One region of the Mucilaginibacter sp. P2_A4 genome, then DNA from elsewhere that is predicted to be linked to it. Evidence: riboswitches for the same ligand, from Rfam matches in the RefSeq annotation. Region 1 holds a riboswitch; each other region holds the start of a gene.
The links. Region 1 has a riboswitch for S-adenosylmethionine ahead of AC1DYB_RS20205 (O-acetylhomoserine aminocarboxypropyltransferase/cysteine synthase family protein). Riboswitches for the same ligand answer to the same signal wherever they lie in the genome.
Positions count from the first base shown of each region.

Region 2: another riboswitch for S-adenosylmethionine. It lies ahead of AC1DYB_RS26130 (peroxiredoxin family protein); the one in region 1 lies ahead of AC1DYB_RS20205 (O-acetylhomoserine aminocarboxypropyltransferase/cysteine synthase family protein).
Region 3: another riboswitch for S-adenosylmethionine. It lies ahead of AC1DYB_RS16700 (TlpA family protein disulfide reductase); the one in region 1 lies ahead of AC1DYB_RS20205 (O-acetylhomoserine aminocarboxypropyltransferase/cysteine synthase family protein).

Region 1 is NZ_JBFUCX010000011.1:146,660-150,914, reverse strand. Features, by position in the region: gene AC1DYB_RS20210 (homoserine O-acetyltransferase family protein) at 1-133, opposite strand, end outside; gene AC1DYB_RS20205 (O-acetylhomoserine aminocarboxypropyltransferase/cysteine synthase family protein) at 222-1,547, opposite strand; SAM riboswitch class I at 1,797-1,907, opposite strand; gene AC1DYB_RS20200 (trans-sulfuration enzyme family protein) at 2,519-3,637, opposite strand; gene AC1DYB_RS20195 (hypothetical protein) at 3,737-4,255, shown strand, end outside.
Region 2 is NZ_JBFUCX010000018.1:81,884-86,138, reverse strand. Features, by position in the region: gene AC1DYB_RS26135 (peroxiredoxin family protein) at 1-200, opposite strand, end outside; gene AC1DYB_RS26130 (peroxiredoxin family protein) at 227-1,546, opposite strand; SAM riboswitch class I at 1,765-1,877, opposite strand; gene AC1DYB_RS26125 (protein-disulfide reductase DsbD domain-containing protein) at 2,292-2,738, opposite strand; SAM riboswitch class I at 2,966-3,081, opposite strand; gene AC1DYB_RS26120 (family 2A encapsulin nanocompartment shell protein) at 3,463-4,255, shown strand, end outside.
Region 3 is NZ_JBFUCX010000008.1:283,613-287,867, reverse strand. Features, by position in the region: gene AC1DYB_RS16715 (hypothetical protein) at 1-643, shown strand, start outside; gene AC1DYB_RS16710 (STING domain-containing protein) at 712-1,380, opposite strand; tRNA gene AC1DYB_RS16705 (tRNA-Gly) at 1,589-1,664, opposite strand; SAM riboswitch class I at 1,967-2,078, shown strand; gene AC1DYB_RS16700 (TlpA family protein disulfide reductase) at 2,197-2,766, shown strand; gene AC1DYB_RS16695 (SusC/RagA family TonB-linked outer membrane protein) at 3,146-4,255, shown strand, end outside.

The DNA of each region.
Region 1 (4,255 bases):
GGCAAATCCATATCACGTTGTCCTTCTCCTTATTTAATCTGCCATAAGTGTGAAAGCCAATCTCCAATTCATGTAATTGCTCGCCGGATTCAAGACCGAATGGTTGTGTGTACTTAAATATTTCTGTGTTCATTCTTCTGTTTTGTTATCACAGGTGCAGCTAATTTTAATTTAGCTGCATCCCGTAACAACTTTACTATATCACTTAAAAAAAAACTATACTATACTAATTGGGCCGATGCCCTTTTTATTTTGGCAAATGCCTGTTCAAAATCTGCTTTAATATCATCAATATGCTCAATACCAACAGCTACACGTAATGAATTAGGTGTTACACCTGCTGATAATTGTTCTTCATCAGACAGCTGCTGATGTGTAGTTGCTGACGGCTGAATAATCAATGTTTTAGCATCACCAACGTTAGCTAAATGACTAACCAGCAAAAGATTGTCAATTAATTTACCGGCATCTTCCTTATCGCCATCTATCTCAAATGATAGCACCGCTCCAAATCCATTTTTAAGGTATTTTTTCGCCAATTGATGATAAGGAGATGATTCCAATCCGGGATAGTTAACTGATGCTACCTGCGGGTGCTGATCAAGCCATTTGGCAAGCTCCAACGTGTTATCTACATGGCGTTGTACACGCAATGAAAGGGTTTCTAGCCCTTGGATATTAAGCCATGAGTTAAATGGAGATTGTGATGGACCAAAGTCACGTAAACCTTCCACACGGGCACGTATAATAAACTGGATGTTGCCAAAAGGACCGCCAATGCCAAATACATCGGCAAAAACCAAACCATGGTAACCTTCAGATGGCTCTGTAAACTGCGGAAATTTGCCATTAGCCCAGTTATAAGTTCCTCCATCAATTATTACTCCGCCAATGCTGGTACCATGACCGCCTATCCATTTTGTTGTTGATTCAACCACTATACTGGCGCCATGCTCCAACGGGCGAAATAAATAGCCGCCGGCTCCAAAAGTATTGTCGACTATTAAAGGCAGGTCATGCTTTTTTGCAAGAGCACCTATCTTATCAAAATCAGCAATGGTAAAGCCAGGGTTACCAATAGTTTCCAGGAAGATAGCTTTGGTTTTATTATCGATAAGTGCTTCAATGCTTTCGGCGGTATCATCCTTGGCAAAACGTGCCTCGATGCCTATTCGCTTAAAGGAAACTTTAAACTGGTTATATGTACCACCATATAAAAATGGTGAGGAAACAAAGTTATCGCCGACTTGTAATATGTTATTTAATGCAATGAATTGTGCTGCCTGGCCCGATGCTGTAGCCAAAGCCGCAACACCACCTTCTAAAGCTGCTATGCGTTTTTCAAATACATCAGTAGTAGGGTTCATAATGCGGGTATATATATTCCCAAACTCTTTTAATGCAAACAGGTTGGCACCATGCTCGGCATTTTTAAATACATAAGATGTGGTTTGGTAAAGTGGTACCGCGCGTGAACCCGTTGTTGGATCAACTTCCTGACCTGCGTGTAATTGTAAGGTTTCGAATTTTAAATTGCTGGTAGACATAGGATTTTTTTTTAGATTATAATTAATTCTTTGATGTTTAAATGGACTTTGGAAAGCTGAATAGGAAATGAATATCAGTTTAACAACACGTGCGTTTTTCGGGATTTGAAAAAGAGGAACGTGCTAAAGCATCAACAGCAGCAACAAATACACATATAGCTAATATTTGAGCTAATACGTTGTATATTACCGTTTTGGGTATTAAAAATGTTGCCTGTAGTAATTTTAACTAAATTTTTCATGGTTATAAATTTATATTCCCCGGTGTTATTTGCCGGGACAGGAATTGGCACCTTCTTCAAAATTGAAGGGTTGCCAGCGGGTCATTGAGCCTGATCTCTCGCCGCTTCTTTATAAATCAATACCCGAACTATGCGGAGGATTGATCGATTATGGTATTGCTACCAAATAATGTTCCAAATATAAGCGGATATTTATTTAAATACCAAATTAAATTTTATTTAGATAAAAGACGGGTGGACAAAGGAGCAAAAGTATCAGGAAGAAATAAAAAGCGTTGGTATCTGCGATCTCTTCTCTCGGTAAGTAGGAGAGAAAGGTTAAATCAGGTTAGCTAACAAAATTTGCATAGGGCACAAATCAATCAAGGTTACCTGCACCGTTAGGTGCTACCTGTTTGTAGAAAAACCACGCCCTTAACATTTGCCTCGTTGAGGCTACCTACCTGCTAACAAAGCCAATACCTTGCTAATTTGCAGGTAACGCCTACGGCGCAATTTTGTTTTTTCTTGATTATTGCTACAAACAGGTAGCGCCTAACGGCGCATGCAATTGTGTAAACATAGGTTTAGCGGGAGGGCCCGCGTAAGTTCTACATTAGTTAATACACCGGAATAGTTGTTTGTGAGGACACAAACAACGGAGTAAACACCAATTAGATTAAAGACTGTTGGATAAATAAGCAAAGATGCTTTGTTGATTTAATCCTTGCTCCTTGATCTTTTCATCCTTTATCCATTTAAAGCCTGCTCCAAATCTTCTATCAAATCATCAATATGCTCCAATCCAACCGATACCCGCAGTAAATTGCGCGGTGTTTTTGTATCCGGCCCCTCAACAGTAGCACGATGCTCTATCAGGCTTTCCACGCCGCCAAGGCTGGTTGCTTTGGTGAATATTTTTAGCTTATTGATAATGTTATGGGTATCATTTTCGTCGCCCTTAACTAAAAAGGATAACATTCCTCCAAAGGCCAACATCTGGTCTTTAGCAATTTCATGCTGCGGGTGTGATGCCAGGCCGGGATATAAAACTCTTTCTACTTTTGGGTGATATTCTAAAAACTCAGCTAATAATTGAGCGTTATACACGTGTGCTTTAACCCGATATGGCAGCGTTTTAATACTGCGCACCAGCCAAAAGCAGTCGGTTGGGGAGGGGATAGCACCGCCCATTTCCTGTACTTGGCGAATTTTCGCCCACCAGTCGCTTTTTTCAGCGGTAATTAGTGCCCCGCCCATCAGATCGCTATGGCCGCCAAAATATTTTGTGGCCGAGTGCATCACTATATTAGCCCCTAATGCCAACGGCTGCTGACATATTGGGGTGGCAAAGGTATTATCAACAACAACTTTAAGTCCTTTTGCCTTGGCAATACCCACCACCTTTTTTATATCAGTGATTTTAAGCAATGGATTTGATGGTGTTTCTATCCATATCACACCGGTTTCGGGCTTAATGTGCTGCTGGAGCACTTCGCTATCATTAACATCAATAAAATCGAAAGTCAAAATGCCTGCGAACAGGTTTTTAAGCTGGTTACGCAAACCGTGATACATATCGTCGGGGCAAATAATATGTGTGCCCGGTTTAAGCGATTGAAATACCGCCATACCAGCCGCATTGCCCGATGAAAACGAAGCGGCATCAACACCACCCTCCAACTGAGCTATAACATTTTCCAATAATGAACGGTTAGGGTTTGATGACCGACTATAAATATGCCCACCAGGAAAATCGCCATCTACACCACGCTCAAAAGTGGTAGACATTACAATCGGCTGTATCACAGCTCTTGATGATCCATCAATATGGTTACCTGCATGTATGGCTATAGTTTCAGTTTTCATTATCGTATTATATGTTATGAACTCAAAGTAAATAAGATTATTTGTGATTTGCTGTAGCACTTAGCCTCTTTTTTGCGAATAGGTATAAAAACCGCAACCATGAAAAAATCCCTTATCATTACCTTGCTTATTACCATATGTTTATCGGCCTGCAAAAAAGATGCACTTACAAACGATTATGATAAAAGTTATTCGGCCTGGTTAAGTTTTAAACGAGCTAACAACAACTCCTATTCATATACGACTATAAACGGCTCGGTGGTGTCAGGTGTTAGTGGAGAAACCAAAATCACAGTGAATAAAGGTGTTGTTATAGCAAGAGATTATACATCCTATAAATATAGCCCCAACGCGACCGGTACAGGGAGTGTAAAAACTACCTTAAGTGAATGGCACGAAGATAAAACCAATTTAAATACGCACGGAAATGTAGCAGGACAGGTACTTACCTTAGATGATATTTACAAAAAAGCTAAAAATGAATGGCTTACCGCTGATAAAAAAACTAATGATATTTTCTTTGAGACTACTATCAATGGCATGATATCAACATGCGGCTACAGGCCCAAAGGCTGCCAGGATGATTGTACCATTGGCATACATATTTGGTATATAAAT
Region 2 (4,255 bases), on a different contig from region 1:
ACCGCGTGCTCCGCGTCTTTACCCTTTAATTCAAAGTTGAAAGGAACCTTGGTTTCGGCAACGGTAAATACACCGCGCCATACACCTTGCTTAATAAATTTCACAGGCGGATTTTTATCCGCGGCTAATGCTGCTGCACCGCTAAACAATAAACCTACAGACAGGCATTTGAATGAGGTAATTAAATTGATAGTTTTCATTTGATAAATTATAGGATCAGTTAATGTTAGTTTCCTGGATGGGTTGATGGATCTGCAATAGCCGCTGTTTCCGGGGCCGGTTCAGCGATAAGTTCGTCCAACAGTTTATTAAATTTCTTTTCGTAATCTTCGTGGTATTTACCCGTTACCGTACCTGTATAGCCGGTGTAGATCTCCCTTACATCACCTTTTCTATCAATGATGATGGTGGTTGGGAAAGCGATAAATTTATTCAATGCAGGTAGCTTCTGCGATACCAGCTTTTTATCGGCCAGGCCGCCAAAAGCGATATCATAATTGATCTCGTATTTTTCTTTCAGCTTACCTAATGTGTATTTGGCATATTCCAGGCTGTCTTTCTGCTCAAAACCCAATGCAATGGCTTCTACACCACGTTGATGGTTTTTATTGAACCATGGAGATAGGAACACGGTTTGATCGGTACAGTTAGGGCACCAGGTACCAATAATCTCTACGATCACTACTTTACCTTTGTATTTGTTATCGCTGAGAGACACCTGTTTACCATCTATCCCCGGGAAAGAAAAATCAAGTTTTTTATAGCCTTCTTTCAAAAATGTAAGCTTATAAGGATCAGGCAATTCCACCTCTGTTTTTTTAGCAGCATCGAACTTCAGATTTTTATAGATGCCGAAGCCTTCTTCACCGCTGATAGAGCCGTCGGCGTTGATCTTGCCTTTTATGATGAACGGACTTGGGCCGGTAAAACCACTCAGTGCAAATTCATCGCCCTGAACAGTACCTTCCAGTTCGCGGGTATCACCAACTACAGTCATCACTACGCCGGTAAGCTTGTTTCCTTTTTGTTTCAATAAGGCTATAGATGCAGGAACAGCCTCTTTACTGTAGGTTTTGATTTCCCATTTACCGGTCAAATCCGCTTTAGGGGCTACATCTTTGCCGGGTTCTACAAAGCGGTAGGTTTTACCATATTCTGCAGTAAATGGTAAAGAATTGCCCCTGAAACCCGGTACCAGGCTACGGTATTCGCCGCTTAGCGAACCATCGTCTTCAATTTTGGCTACCAGCGCAGCATCATAGGTGTTCATTTTAATATAAACTGAATCGGTACCTACAGATTTTACGTGGAAATTATCCCTCCGTGAACCATTAATAAGCGTAAACACAGCGTGCTCGGCATCCTTGCCTTTCAGCTCGAAATTAAAAGGTACTTTTGATTCGCTTACGGTGAATTCACCGCGCCATTTACCTTCTTTTATAAACTTAGGCTTTGGGGTTTCATGGGCCGATAATATCGTAACCCCACTAAGCAGTAAAGCGGCCGATAGCAGCCTTGTTTTGGTTAAGTAGTTTGTAGTGTTCATTTGTATAAGTTTTAATTATTGTTGATTGATGCGATGCCTGAAAATTTGGACATAAGTATTCCATTGGGCTTAACAAGCCTTTGAAAAAACGCTATAAATTTTTAAGGTGCCTGGTTTTTAAAACCAGAAAACATACTGAACCATACAACAACATCGTTTGATGGCTGCGGGTTGTGGCTGTGGGTAATGACTGTTAAATGTGTTCATGACTTTTAGTTAATTTATATTCCGGCGCATAATTGCTACCGAAAAAAGTTTAGCACTTATTTCAGGTTTCTGAAAAGTTGCTATAAGATCATCGAGACTTCCTCTCCCTTATTCTTTATAAATCAACTAATTAATGGTGGGGTTAATTAGAATGGTGTAAAGGTAGCAATAAATATGATAAATACAATAAAATCTATAGACTTAATAGAATATTTTTTAATTCTTTATGTTTTTAGTAATTATTTATCTTGTAAAATGATATACATCCTGGACTGCACAGCACACGCCTGATTTACCACCATAGCAAAGCAACGCACTTAGTACAGCCAGGATGTATATCTTGATTAAGATTTAAAAACCGGAAACGTAACTACGTTTTTAACAATGGCAATAACAACAGAAAAGGGTGCCACCATTCTGTTTGCGGGCTTTAGTGAATAAATTTGATCTTGGTTTCATGGTATTAGTTTGTAATTCTGCAGATCAATTGGTGGCTATTGCACTGCTTACTAATTAAGTATTTTGATTATATACGATACTATTTTACGGGTATATTAAACTCCACATCATCTGGCGGTAAACATTGCTTGTCGTTACATGCCATAAAATTTACCGTGCCGCTAACCGATGCCTGGCCCGATTTAAGTTTTACTTTTTGCTGAAATATAACTGCCTGTTCAAAATACTGCACGTTCATGCTAAACGATTTTTCATACTTGCTTACTGGCTTGGGCTCGGTTGTATTACCCACTAAAATGTAGTTGTCGTTTTTTTCAAACTTTAGTGAAGTCTTTATAGGTCCGCCATCGGCAAGATGCTGCGAATAAATGTGCCAGCCTTTATCAATGGTAGCTTTTATAAATACTACGGCTTGTTCATTATCAATCTTTTTGGCTGCATATGACCATTTTACCGGTGTAAGGATCTGTGAAAAAGCAGTGGTGCTGATAACAATTGTTAAAGCGGTAAGTATTACTTTATTCATTTGGTAAATTCTATTTGTAATAATGTGATGTATAGTGGGTAGTTTGCAATTGAGGCCGGTTCTTTAAAGGAACATTAAATCAACAACACATTGTTACATCATTACGAAGCGATCTGTAAATATTGGCAGGTAATTGGGAAAAAGTATTCATGTATTTAGTTGTTTATTTATGTTCTTTACACTTATCTAAAAGAGAGCCGGAGAGAATACCTGTAGAATTCTATACCAACTTATCTTCCTCCCAACGGGAGCAGGAATTAGCACCTTTTACTAAATCTGAGATTCATGGTACAGGTTGCCAAGACGTCATGGGGCCTTTCCCTCTGTCTTTTCTGGATAAGTATAAAAGAACGTGATGTTGCAAATATATATTAAAAACTATAATTCCTATAGACTTTATATAATTTATTTCATTTTGTTATTTTTCAAATAAATTGCAGGTGTTGAAGCATTCATTTTTAGGCAATAATACCGGATTACCAAATCCATTAACAATTAAATAGCCCCATTTAATTACCATGAAGTTAACGCTGTGTCCCCTATCTCTTCAACCTTAAAATAGCTGAACTATAGTATCAGCACTCCTTTAAAAATTATTTTTTGTAATAAAATTCAATAGTATATAAAATCTATAGAATTTATATACTATAATTGTATGTCATGTAATTCTGTTTTTACGGCACATTAAAATCATTATTTAAAGCACACTCCTATTATCTAAAAAATGGCAGAGCAAAAAGCAAAACAAACGGCCCTTGGTGATGTAGCCGCCAGGCAGTTAGCGGTAGCAACCCGTACCGTTCCACAATTATCAACTATTACGCCACGGTGGTTAACCCATTTACTCAATTGGATCCCGGTTGAATCGGGCGTTTATCGGTTAAATAAGGTGGTACATGCAAACAATGTAGAAGTGGATTGCTCTTCGCGCGATGAACGTGAACTGCCATCAACCTTTGTGGATTATGAGGAAAATCCCAGGGAATACAACCTGAGTGCTGTAAATACGGTACTGGATGTACACACCCGTGTATCTGACCTGTATAGTAAGCCTTATAACCAGATCAGCGAGCAATTGCGCCTTACTATTGAGATAGTTAAAGAAAGGCAGGAAAGCGAACTTATCAATAACCCCGAATACGGGCTACTGAGCAGTATTTCGCCATCACAAAAAATTAAAACCAGGCTGGGCCCTCCCACCCCCGATGATCTGGACGAACTGATAACCAAAGTGTGGAAAGAGCCCGGCTTTTTCCTTTTGCACCCATTAGCTATTGCCGCCTTTGGCCGTGAATGTACCCGCCGGGGTGTACCACCGCCAACGGTTTCACTATTCGGATCGCAATTTATTACCTGGAGAGGAATCCCGCTTATTCCTTCAGATAAACTGCCTATCGTAAATAATAAATCAAAGATCATCCTGTTAAGGACAGGCGAAAGCCGCCAGGGCGTTGTAGGCTTGTTTCAACCTGGTCTTCCGGGCGAGCAGTCACCAGGTTTATCTGTCCGTTTTATGG
Region 3 (4,255 bases), on a different contig from region 1:
TATCCTCAGTCAGCATCCTGTTTGTACGGTTAACCTCAGTACTTATTTTATGGGCAAAGGCAAGCTCGATCTGGCCTTTGGTTTTAATTTAAGCGATGCCCTTTATAGCTACAGCTATAAAGGGCACCTGGGCTCTATGGATATGTTGGCGGCTAATCCGGCGGTTATGCCCCTGGGCCTGGTAAAAATAACATCGGGAAGGGTAAATAGTCTCAACTTTAATATTCACGGCAATAAAAAAAACGCTGCCGGTAAGGTCACATTCCTCTACAACAACCTAAAGGTGGATTTACTGAAACGCGATGAGGAAAAAGGTTACGCGAAAAAGTCGTTGATGTCTCTGCTGGCCAATGCCGTAATACTTAAACAGGATAACCCCGAAGAGGGAAAGCCCATACCACGGTCGGCCAACGTGGTTTTTATCCGCCCGGCAAATTTTCCTTTCTTTAAAACAATATGGCTTACGTTGCTCGATGGACTCAAGTCATGCGTAGGGGTAGGCAAATCGCAGGAAAAAGAAGCCGGTAAGCCAGTTACTGAAAAGGATAAAAAGGAGCGGGAAAAGGCTTTAAAAAAAGCAAGGGAGAAGAAAGAAAAAGAGGAAAAAAAATTCAGGGAACAGCTTGAAAAAAAGAAGAATTAGAAAATTATACCCAGCGGATATAGCAGTTGGATCTGCATCCGGGAGATACAAAATATGTATCTATACACCTACACGTATTGAAACTTGATCCTGTCATTAGGGAACTCATTGCTGTGCTGTATTTTCAATTGCTTTAGTTTATCATCAAAGTATTTATAAATCTTTTTTGAGTTTTTTTCGGCTTTCTGTTGGTTCTCAAACTCTTTTTCCAGGTATCTGGAAAGTGCAAACAGCGTTCTTGGAAATTCATAAATGGTTATGGTGCCATCTTCTTCCTTTTTTGCCCGTACCCAGTAAGGGTCATTTTTTGTTGATTCACGAATATACACTACATCACTTTGTGCTTCTACCATATTGCAGTATTTAACCAAAGCGTTAAGGGTACCCGGTATGCCTACCTTAACGTTAACCTTGCCGGGAGAGTAAGCTACAAGATTAGCATCCGGGAAAGAAAAACTGATATCGGCCTTGCCTTTTAAAAGTTTAGCCAGCCTGCCGGTAAAATTCATAAAATAACCCATCGCCAGTATTTCGGCCAGCGACCTTCTGTAATTACGCTTGTTTTCGGCATGGAAAATTATTGCCAGTATTACAGATACTACAAATCCAGACCCAAAAGCCATCCATTTATTGGGGAACGTAATAATGCCATCAAGGAAGCCGCCATAGGTACCAATGGTTGGTATAATGGAAAATATAAAATCCTTAAACGGGAAAAATCTGAAAGTAAAGGTCATGACTATCAGGTTATTAGTTAATAGTAATAATAGTGATTAATTAAGTGGTATGCAAAAAATGTTGGAATTTGTTTGAATTGCCACAGGCAATTTGTTGAGAAACACCTCATTCACAGCAGCGATGCGGAGAGTAAGGATAATAGCGTACTGGATGCCTGGTTATTAACCTTTTAAAAAAGAAAAGCCCTTCTTTTTTAGAGAAGGGCTTTGGAGCGAAAGACGAGATTCGAACTCGCGACCCCGACCTTGGCAAGGTCGTGCTCTACCAACTGAGCTACTTTCGCATTGGTGTTTCCTGTTTCGAGTTGCGTTGCGGTTAACCGTGTGCCTATCTCGTTTTCGGGAGCGCAAATATAAAAAGAATTGAATACTCTGCAAGTTAAAAATACACTAACCATCTGCTTAATTTAAATTATAGGTCGGCAAGCGAATAATAAGGCTCTTATTTAAGCATTGCCTTGGCTCAATTTGCGGCATGCCGGATGAAATTATTGGGAAGATATTTAAATGACAAATAAATTATATAAAGTCTATGTGTTTAGTAGAATATATTATATATTTGCTGACGAAATAAGTTCTTTAATTTTAATTATCAAGAAAGACTGAGGGAAAGGCCCTATGATGTCTTAGCAACCTGTAAGCCCATTGTTATAAAGGTGCTAATTCCTGTCCGCTATAAAAGGTGGAGAAGATAATATTCGCAAAATTATTGCACAGCCCATGGCTGATCATTATCTCCCTTTCTCTCTGAAATCCTGTTTAATTAAAATACTTAAAAATTTATGCCTGCTAAAAGCAGCATTAAAATTTACAACTATGAATATTAAACATTTACTCATTACCTGTTCGTTTCTGATAAGCGCCATGTTTGCCGGCGCGCAAACTGCAAAACCAGCTGATCCTGCATCTATTGATCGTGGCTATATTGTAAAAGTTGGCGACCAGGCACCTGCAGATTTTGAACTGCAACTTGCCGATGGTACCAAAACCTCCTTAAAAGAGCTGCGCGGCAAAGTTGTTATTCTGCAATTTACAGCCAGCTGGTGCAGTGTATGCCGCGAAGAAATGCCCCACCTTGAAAAGGACGTATGGCAGGCTTATAAAGACAAAGGCCTGATTCTGATAGGCGTAGATCGCGATGAGCCTCTTGAAAAAGTAACAAAATTTCACCAGGAAATGAATATCAGCTACCCGCTGGCGCTTGATCCCGGAGCCGATATTTTTGGCCGGTTCGCCAACAAAAAAAGCGGCGTAACGCGTAATGTTATTATTGATAAGGATGGTAAAATAGTTTACCTCACCCGTTTATATGATACCCAGGAATTTGCATCGATGCTAAAAGCTGTAGATGCGCTGGTTAATAATAAAACTGCATCTGTTAATTAAAAATACCGGGCAATTACGGAGTAAGCTGCTTGCAATTATTTATTCCGGTTGCTTTTTCTATAAGTCAATATCTTAATGTTATGAAAACAACAGCTACCTTTTTTCACGCCAACTATTCTTCTGATGCTACGCTGTTTACCTGCAATTCTTTCCATGGCTGTATGCAAAGCATGCGTTGTTGATGCTAACCCAACCGCAATGGTTATTTAATGAGTGTGCTTGCTGCAGCTTGTTATCTTTTAAATAACCACAAAGCAAAAATTAATTCTTTACAGGTACTATAAAGCATATCAGCGGGTATTTCATGCCAAAAAAGCTGTTAGCTAATGCTTTCATTCTGCTGTATTGATATTCAAAAACTATTCACAATCTATTTATCATGCTTAAAAATTACAAACTGTTACTGGCAATTCTGTTGCCATTTTTTCTCATCCAAACAGTTGCGGCGCAATCTGTTAAAATAAGCGGGGTGGTAACCGCTAAATCCGATGGCCTGCCATTGCCTGGTGTTAATATCTCTGTAAAAGGAACTTCCAATGGTGCTCAAACCAGTGCAGATGGCAAATTCTCCCTCAGCGCCAATGTTAACGATATATTAAAAATTACTTATATAGGTTTCGCAGCGCAGGAGATCACCGTTAAGCAAGCTGAAAACAATTTACAGATCATATTACAGGAGGCTGCCAATTCCCTTAACGAAGTGGTAATCACGGCCCTCAATATATCTAAGGACAAAAAGTCATTGGGCTATGCTGTTCAGGGGTTAAAGTCGAAAGATATCTCCGAGGCTAAAGAAACCAACCTGGTGAATGCGCTGGCCGGTAAAATTGCCGGGGTGCAGGTAACCAACAGCCAGGGTGATATGGGTTCGTCCCGTATCATCATCCGTGGCGAAACCTCTATCGCGGGTAACAACCAACCGCTGTTTGTGGTGGATGGTGTTATAGTTGATAACTCCCAGTTTTTGGGTACAAACGGATCAAGGGATTTTGCCAATGCCATCGCCGATCTTAACTCCGAGGATATTGAATCTGTAAGTGTACTTAAAGGCCCCAATGCGGCGGCTCTTTATGGTTACCGTGCGGCGGCCGGCGTTATCCTCATTAAAACTAAAACAGGTAAAGGCGCAAAGGGCTTGGGTATCAATATTAATTCAAATACCAGCTTCTCAAACGTACAGCTTTTGCCAAATTATCAAAATCAGTATGGCCAGGGTTCAAACGGTAAATTTAGCTATGTTGATGGTAAAGGCGCCGGTGTTAATGATGGAGTTGACGAAAGCTGGGGCCCCGCGTTGGATGGCTCATTAATTCCGCAATTTAATTCAAACGGAGTTGCCGTGCCTTTTATAGCGCACCCGGATAACGTTAAAAATTTCTTTAAAACAGGAGTAACCCTTAACAATGGTGTAGCATTATCAGGCGGTAGCGATAAAGCGGATTATCGCTTATCCTACAACAACCTGCACCAAACAGGTATTATCCCGAAT